2 regions of the Streptomyces sp. 3330 genome follow, and region 1 is predicted to be linked to the other one. Evidence: riboswitches for the same ligand, from Rfam matches in the RefSeq annotation. Region 1 holds a riboswitch; the other holds the start of a gene.
What was found. A riboswitch is a leader RNA that binds a small molecule or an ion and turns the genes downstream of it on or off. The one in region 1 is predicted to bind glycine.
Positions count from the first base shown of each region.

Region 2: another riboswitch for glycine. It lies ahead of gcvT (glycine cleavage system aminomethyltransferase GcvT); the one in region 1 lies ahead of gcvP (aminomethyl-transferring glycine dehydrogenase).

Region 1 is NZ_JAVDVA010000023.1:132,848-137,027, forward strand. Features, by position in the region: gene gcvP (aminomethyl-transferring glycine dehydrogenase) at 1-1,663, opposite strand, end outside; glycine riboswitch at 1,847-1,942, opposite strand; gene J2X68_RS31450 (PRC-barrel domain-containing protein) at 2,055-2,426, shown strand; gene J2X68_RS31455 (nucleotidyltransferase domain-containing protein) at 2,494-2,955, opposite strand; gene J2X68_RS31460 (DNA polymerase IV) at 3,056-4,180, opposite strand, start outside.
Region 2 is NZ_JAVDVA010000012.1:42,397-46,576, reverse strand. Features, by position in the region: gene J2X68_RS20900 (enhanced serine sensitivity protein SseB) at 1-577, opposite strand, end outside; gene J2X68_RS20895 (AAA family ATPase) at 656-1,345, opposite strand; glycine riboswitch at 1,519-1,618, shown strand; gene gcvT (glycine cleavage system aminomethyltransferase GcvT) at 1,819-2,961, shown strand; gene gcvH (glycine cleavage system protein GcvH) at 3,079-3,456, shown strand; gene glyA (serine hydroxymethyltransferase) at 3,471-4,180, shown strand, end outside.

The DNA.
Region 1 (4,180 bases):
CCTCCAGCTCACGGATGAGCGTCAGGTAGCCCTCCGCCTGCTCGGCAGGCGCGAAGGGGTGCAGCTGACCGAACTCGGGCCAGGTGACCGGCTCCATCTCGGTGGTGGCGTTGAGCTTCATCGTGCAGGAGCCGAGCGGGATCATGCCCCGGTCCAGCGCGTAGTCGCGGTCGGCGAGCCTGCGCAGGTAGCGCAGCATCGCGGTCTCGGAACGGTGCTGGTGGAAGACGGGGTGCGTGAGGATCGCGTCGGACCGCAGCAGCCCGGCGGGCAGGGAGTCCGCGGTGGCCGCGTCGAGCGACTCGATGTCGCCCTCCACGCCGAAGGCGGCCCAGACGGCGAGGACCTGCGCCCGGGCGGTCGTCTCGTCGCAGGCGATCGACACCTGGTCGGCGTCGACGAGGTGCAGGTTGACGCCGAGCTCCCGGGCGGCGGCGACGACCGCGGAGGCCTTCGCCGGAACCCGCACGGTCAGGGTGTCGAAGTACGACCCGTGCACGACCTCGACCCCGCCGGCCTCGAGCCCGGCGGCGAGGATCGTGGCGTACCGGTGCGTGCGCCGGGCGATCGCCCGCAGCCCGTCGGGGCCGTGGTAGACGGCGTACATGCCCGCCATCACCGCGAGCAGCACCTGCGCGGTGCAGATGTTGCTGGTGGCCTTCTCGCGCCGGATGTGCTGCTCACGCGTCTGCAGCGCGAGCCGGTAGGCCTTGTGCCCGTCGGCGTCCACCGAGACGCCCACCAGCCGCCCGGGCAGGCTGCGCGCGAACTGCTCGCGGACGGCCATGTAACCGGCGTGCGGCCCGCCGAAGCCCATCGGCACACCGAACCGCTGCGTGGTGCCGACGGCGATGTCCGCCCCCAGCTCGCCGGGCGACTTCAGCAGCGTCAGCGCGAGCAGATCGGCGGCCACGGTGACGAGCGCGCCGAGCCCGTGCGCCTGGTCGACGAGCGCCTTGAGGTCACGCACGGCACCCGAGGCGCCGGGGTACTGGACGAGCACGCCGTTGATCTCCCGGGCGGCGATCTCCGCCGGGATGCCGTCGCTCAGGTCGGCGACGACGACCTCCACGCCCGCGGGCTCGGCGCGGGTCTCGATCACGGCGATGGTCTGCGGCAGGGCGTCCGCGTCGATGAGGAAGAGGCCCTTCTTGTTCTTCCCCATGCGCCGGGACAGCGCCATCGCCTCGGCGGCAGCGGTGCCCTCGTCGAGCAGCGACGCACCGGAGGTCGGCAGCCCGGTCAGGTCGGCGACCACGGTCTGGAAGTTCAGCAGCGCCTCGAGCCGGCCCTGGGAGATCTCCGGCTGGTACGGCGTGTAGGCCGTGTACCAGGCCGGGTTCTCCATGACGTTGCGCAGGATGACGGGCGGCGTGAACGTCCCGTAGTAGCCGAGGCCGATCATCGAGTCGAGGACCTGGTTGCGGTCGGCCAGCGAACGCAGCTCGGCCAGCACCTCGGCCTCGGTGCGGGCACCCGGCAGGTCCAGCGCGTCGGCGTTCTTGATCACATCCGGGACCGCCGCGGCGGTGAGCTCGTCGAGCGAGCCGTAGCCGACCTGTGCGAGCATCTTGGCCCGCGCTTCGAGGTCGGGCCCGATGTGGCGCTGTTCGAAGGGAATTCCCTGCTCGAGCTCTGCGAGCGGAATGCGATGGGCGGTCATTACGGAGGCCTCCTGGTCTGACACGACCTTCGAGGGTCACCACGGTGGGTACCCGGACGGCCTCCCCCTCTGTCATCTCAACCTGAGAGCTTCACCGGGTCGCCCGAGGGGACCCGGCTTTCACCGTCGGTGAGAGCGGGAACCGTCGACGCCGTCGGCACCCGCCCTGCTTTCCAGAGTGACCTCGTCCGTGCGGTACGTGAGCCTGAGAGATTCCGGGGAGGATTTGCTCCTTCGGCGCCTCCGGTGATGTCCGGAGGACTCTCCCGCGCGGTGTCAGCAGCCATTGTCAGACTACCAGCGGGGTCAATGAGACTCGCTCGAGTGGCCACTCGTCCCAATGTGCTCTTTTGTAGTGCTTACGGATGAGTTGCGACCAAGTGGAGGGCCCGTGCAGACCGACATCGATCCGCGCAACCTGATCGGCCGCAAGGCGTTCGACCGCAACGGCGCCAAGATCGGTACCGTCGACGAGGTCTATCTCGACGACGCCACCGGAGTCCCGGAGTGGGCGGCCATACGCACCGGCCTGTTCTCCCGCGACGCCTTCGTTCCCCTGGAGCCCAGCCGACTGGTCGAGGGCACCCTGCACATCCCCTTCGACCGGGCCCTGATCAAGGACGCTCCCGACTTCGGCGTGGGCCGCCACCTCTCCCCGGAACAGGAACTGCAGCTCTACCACCACTACGGCCTCGACGTGGGCGCCGCTCCCCCGCTTCCGGACCACGACTTCGGCCGACTGGCGGGAACGGACGACAGCTGAGCCTTCCGTCCCTCCCCCGCTCAGCCGCCTCCGTCGCACCGGCCGTCCCGGTCGTGTGTGAGTCACGTCAGCCGCAGGCCCGTATCAGCGCCCCGAGAATCCCGGCCGGGTCGTACAACGGCCGGGCGCCGTCCGTGACGGCTCTCCGGGTGTCGGCGTCGACCGGATCGGTCCGCGCCCAGCGGACGGAACCGACGCCCACCTCGACCTCCAGCCCTGCGGCGGTCGCATACCGCCATGCGGTGACGGACCCGCGTTCCCGGATCCCGATCGCCTCCCCCAGGGCCGGCTCACGTGCCCACCCGGCGTCCTGCGCGTACCGGGCGGGCGCCGTCGACAGCACCACGAGGTTCACGTCCGAGTCGGGCCCCGCGGTCCCCCGCGCGAAGGATCCGACGAGCAGCAGCCCCACCACGTCGCTCCGGTTCCCGGCCCACCGGGTGAGCCGGTCCACCACCCGGCGCATCTCGGCCTCGCGCTCCGGCGACACCCCGGCCGGATCCGCGAACCGGCCCTCGTGCAGCTTCATGCAGCTCCCCATCCGTCACCGGTGTCACCGCACGGGACACCGCCACCGCTTCGACCCACCCCACCCTGCGAACCGCTTCACTCTGTGTAACTGATCCGCCTCACGCGGAGTTCCCGGTCTCCGCCTCCGACGCCTTCGGCTGCGTTGACGGCGCCGCCACCGCGGCCCCGCCCTCGTCGTCAGGTCTTCGTCGCACCAGCGGCAGCGGTTCCGCCGGCTCCAGCCCCGGATCGTCGGTCCGGAAGGTGCGCACCCGTCCCGGCTCCGACTCGGGCGTCTCGAACCGCACGGTGACCCGGCCCAGCCCGCTGCCCTGCACCCATCCGTGGCCGAGCTCGGCATGCCGCACATCGTGTCCCGGGCGCCACTGACGCTCGACCGGCACCGGCACCTCGCCCACGGGCTCGTCCGCGAGTTCCTCCTCGGGCCCGTCGGCCAGGTCCTCGGCGGCCTGCGCGAACAGATCCTCCTGCGTGAAGTCGGCCAGTCCGCTGACGCCCACCCCGAGCAGCCGCACCCCGCCGGTCGTGTCCACCGGGTCCAGCAACCGGGCCGCCGCCTCCCGGACCACCGCCGGATCGTCGGTGGGCCCGCGCAGGGTCTCGGACCGGGTGAGCGTGGAGAAGTCGTACCGCCGCACCTTCAGCACGATGGTCCGCCCCGACAGACCGGCGCCCCGCAGCCTGCGCACACACCGGTCCGCGAGCCGCTGCACCTCCAGCTCCACCCGGACCCGGTCATGGATGTCCACGTCGTACGTGTCCTCGACCGACACCGACTTGGCCTCCCGCTCCGCCACCACGGGCCGGTCGTCGCGGGCCAGCGCCATGGCGTACAGCGCGTGCCCGTGCGCCTTGCCCAGCAGCCGCACCAGCTCGTCCTCACCCGCCTCGGCGATCTCGTCGATCGTGGTGATCCCGGCCCGGCGCAGATGGTCCCCCGTCGCCGGCCCGACCCCCGGCAGGGTCCGCACCGACAGCGGGCCGAGCAGGGCCCGCTCGGTCCCCGGCTCGATGAGCACCAGCCCGTCGGGCTTCGCCTGCTCCGAGGCGATCTTCGCCAGCATCTTGCAGGAGGCCAGGCCCACCGAACCCGTGAGCCCGGTGACGGCCCGTATGTCGGCGCGCAGCCTGATGCCCGCCAGCCGCGCCGAGTCGCTGTCCCAGGCCGCTCCCCCGGCGTCCAGGTCCACGAAGGCCTCGTCCAGGCTCAGCGGCTCCACCAG
Region 2 (4,180 bases), on a different contig from region 1:
GGGCCGTGCGGACCACGCCCGTGGCCTCGAACTCCGCCGAGGCCGCGGCCAGGAAGTCCACCGGGTCGTCCTGCCAGTCGGGCTCGTACAGCCGGACCCGGCCGCCCGCCGCGCCGCCGTCCAGCGGGGTGCGGCCGGCCCGGCAGAGCTCGGCCACGGCGGGCGGGGGCAGCGGGACGCCGACCACGCCGTCCGGATTCACCAGGATGCCCACCTGCGGGGGCAGCCCCCGGGCGAACTCGACGGCCGGCGCGATCGTGAACGACATGTGCGAGCCGACGACCTGCCGGAACTGCTCCTCGGAGCTGAAGACCGGCACGTACACCTGGCCCTCGATCTCCATCGTGGGCAAGTCGAGGGGGCCGCTGTGCGGGCCGCCGCCGCCGGGCAGCGGCACCCAGACGAAGCTGCGTCCGAGCACCTCGACGATCCGGCCGCCGGCCCCCGGCACGCCGAGGGAGACGGAGAGCACCTCCTCCAGCTCGTTGCCGGGCCATCCGCCGTGCGGATGGGGGTGCGCCTGCGCCGGAAAGTCCGCGGAGAAGTCCGTCGGAAAGTTCGCCGGGGGGAAATCCATCTGCCTACCGCCTGCTGAGAACCACTCACTTCGCTGTGCCGGAAAGGCTAGCGGGTACCGGGGGTCGCGCCGGAGCCCTCAGTCCCTGAACCCGATGCGCCGCAGCGTGTCGGCCGCCGCGCGGTCGAGCAGCACCGCCGAGCCGCAGCCCGCGGGCAGCCGGCCCTTCTCCACCGAGCGCGCGAGCCGGGCGGCCGCGTGGCGGTGACGCAGGAACGCGTACCGGGAGACGCCCCGGCCGCGCTCGCGCTGCCCTTCCAGCGCCGTGTCCGCGCCGACGTCCAGCAGCAGCAGGTGGAGGGTGCCGCCGCGGCGGCGGGCCTCGCGGGCCAGCCAGTCGCGGACCCAGGCCTGCGTGCCGCAGTCGTGCACGACGACGCCCTCGCCGCCGCGCAGCGCCCGGCGCAGTCCGGCGTAGTGGGCGAGCCGGACGAGGGGGCGGTAGAGGCCGTAGGGCAGGAAACGCGGGGTACGGGCGTCCCAGCGGTCCCGGGTGTCCTGGGAGTCGATGCGGACGCCCCGCACGGTCCGCCGCATGAGCGTGGACTTGCCGCTGCCGGGCAGGCCGGTGACCACGACCAGGTCCCGGGGGCCGAAGAGCAGGCCGTGCGGGCTGCGGCCGGCCCGCTCGCGCAGGTCGCGGACGACGGGCGCCGGCCGGGGGCCGCGCGCCTCCCGGGCCGGGGCGACGGGCTGCGCGGGCAGCGCGAGCCCCGAGCCGGTCGCGAATGCCGTGGACCTCGCCCTGGTCGTCCTGTTCACCGTGATCGTCCTCCCCTGGGGTCAGATGGTGTCCTCATCCCCACCGAGCGTAAAGAGAAGGTAATGCGCCGCGCCCGGCGATTTCGTGCGCGTACCGACACAAGCCGGTTACAGATGCGGCCTGCCGTGATCGGGGCGAGCCGTGCAATGATGGCCGCGCCAACTGCATACCGGCCGTTTGAATCCGCGCGGGAGAGTCCTCAGCAGCAGCTTCGCTGGGGCGCCGAAGGAGCAAGTCCCTCCCTTGAATCTCTCAGGCCCCGTTACCGCGCGGGCGAGGCACATCTGAAAAGCGGGCCGCTGTCTCCAGCGGTCCCACCCAAGGTGCAAGTCATGGTCGATCCCCTCGCGGATCGTCATGGCGAACCTCTCAGGTTCCGATGACAGATGGGGAGGAACGACCTCGCCTTCCCCCGTGCCTGCCCGCCCCGCTGCGCGCGCACCGGGGGGATCCCGTCGCCTTGGGAGACGAACGCCCGATGAGCAGTACCGACCCCGCATCCGACCAGAACGCCGGGCAGCGCCACACCGCCCTCGACGCGGTGCACCGCGCGCTCGGCGCGACGATGACCGACTTCGCCGGCTGGGACATGCCCCTGCGCTACGGCTCCGAACGCGACGAGCACCACGCCGTCCGCACCCGGGCCGGGCTCTTCGACCTGTCGCACATGGGTGAGATCACCGTCACCGGCCCGCAGGCCGCCGCCCTCCTCGACTTCGCCCTGGTGGGCAACATCGGGGCGGTCAAGGCCGGCCGCGCCCGCTACACGATGATCTGCCGCGCGGACGGCGGCATCCTGGACGACCTGATCGTCTACCGGCTCGCCGAGACCGAGTTCATGGTGGTGGCCAACGCCTCCAACGCGCAGGTCGTGCTGGACGCGCTGACCGAGCGCGCCGACGGCTTCGACGCCGAGGTCCGCGACGACCGCGACGCCTACGCGCTGATCGCCGTGCAGGGCCCCGAGTCCCCCGGCATCCTCGCGGCCGTCACCGACGCCGACCTGGACGGCCTGAAGTACTACGCGGGCCTGCCCGGCACCGTCGCCGGCGTCCCGGCCCTCATCGCGCGCACCGGCTACACCGGCGAGGACGGCTTCGAGCTGTTCGTGCGGCCGGAGCACGCCGTCGAGCTGTGGCAGGCGCTGACCAAGGCCGGCGAGGGCGCCGGGCTGGTGCCCTGCGGCCTGTCCTGCCGGGACACGCTCCGCCTGGAGGCGGGCATGCCGCTGTACGGGCACGAGCTGAGCACCTCCCTCACCCCGTTCGACGCGGGACTGGGCCGGGTGGTGAAGTTCGAGAAGGAAGGCGACTTCGTCGGGCGCACGGCGCTGGAGGCCGCCGCCGGGCGCGCCGCGTCGCAGCCCCCGCGCGTCCTCGTCGGCCTGGTCGCCGAGGGCCGCCGGGTCCCGCGCGCCGGGTTCGCCGTCGTCGCGGGCGGCGAGGTGATCGGCGAGGTCACCTCCGGCGCCCCCTCCCCCACCCTCGGCAAGCCGATCGCGATGGCGTACGTCGACGCCGCCCACGCCGCGCCGGGCACCACGGGCGTCGGCGTGGACATCCGGGGCAGCCACGAGCCGTACGAGGTCGTGGCGCTGCCGTTCTACAAGCGCCAGAAGTAGACACTGGGCGCGTCGACGCCCGCCCGCGCGTGACGCTGCGCACACTTCCGCCGCTCACGTGCGTTTCCGCAGTCCCCTATTCACCAGCACCCTCCCGCGTACAGGAGAATTCAAGCCATGAGCAACCCCCAGCAGCTGCGCTACAGCAAGGAGCACGAGTGGCTGTCGGTCGCCGAGGACGGCGTCTCGACGGTCGGCATCACGGAGCACGCGGCCAACGCGCTCGGTGACGTGGTCTTCGTACAGCTCCCGGAGGTCGGTGACACGGTGACCGCGGGCGAGACCTGCGGCGAGCTGGAGTCGACCAAGTCGGTCAGCGAGCTGTACGCGCCGGTCTCCGGCGAGATCGTCGAGGTCAACCAGGACGTCGTCGACGACCCGGCGCTGGTGAACTCCGCTCCCTTCGAGGGCGGATGGCTGTTCAAGGTACGCACGGCGGGCGAGCAGGACGACCTGCTCTCCGCCGACGAGTACACCGCCTTCACCGCCGGCTGAGGAGTCGTAGACGCATGTCCGTCCTGAACACGCCCCTGCACGAGCTCGACCCGGAGATCGCCGCCGCGGTCGACGCCGAGCTGAACCGTCAGCAGTCCACGCTCGAGATGATCGCCTCGGAGAACTTCGCTCCGCTCGCGGTGATGGAGGCGCAGGGCTCGGTCCTGACCAACAAGTACGCCGAGGGCTACCCGGGCCGCCGCTACTACGGCGGCTGCGAGCACGTCGACGTGGCCGAGCAGATCGCGATCGACCGGATCAAGGAGCTGTTCGGCGCCGAGTACGCCAACGTGCAGCCCCACTCGGGCGCCTCCGCCAACCAGGCCGCCCTGTTCGCCATGGCCCGGCCCGGCGACACGATCCTCGGCCTGGACCTGGCGCACGGCGGTCACCTGACCCACGGCATGCGGCTGAACTTCTCCGGCAAGCAGTTCGACGTGGTCGCCTACCACGTGGACGACGCCGGTCTGGTCGACATGGCCGAGGTCGAGCGCCTCGCCAAGGAGCACCGCCCGAAGGTGATCATCGCCGGCTGGTCGGCGTACCCGCGGCAGCTGGACTTCGCGGAGTTCCGCCGCATCGCGGACGAGGTCGAGGCCTTCCTGTGGGTGGACATGGCGCACTTCGCGGGCCTGGTCGCGGCCGGTCTCCACCCGAACCCGGTGGAGTACGCGGACGTGGTCACGTCCACCACCCACAAGACGCTGGGCGGACCCCGCGGCGG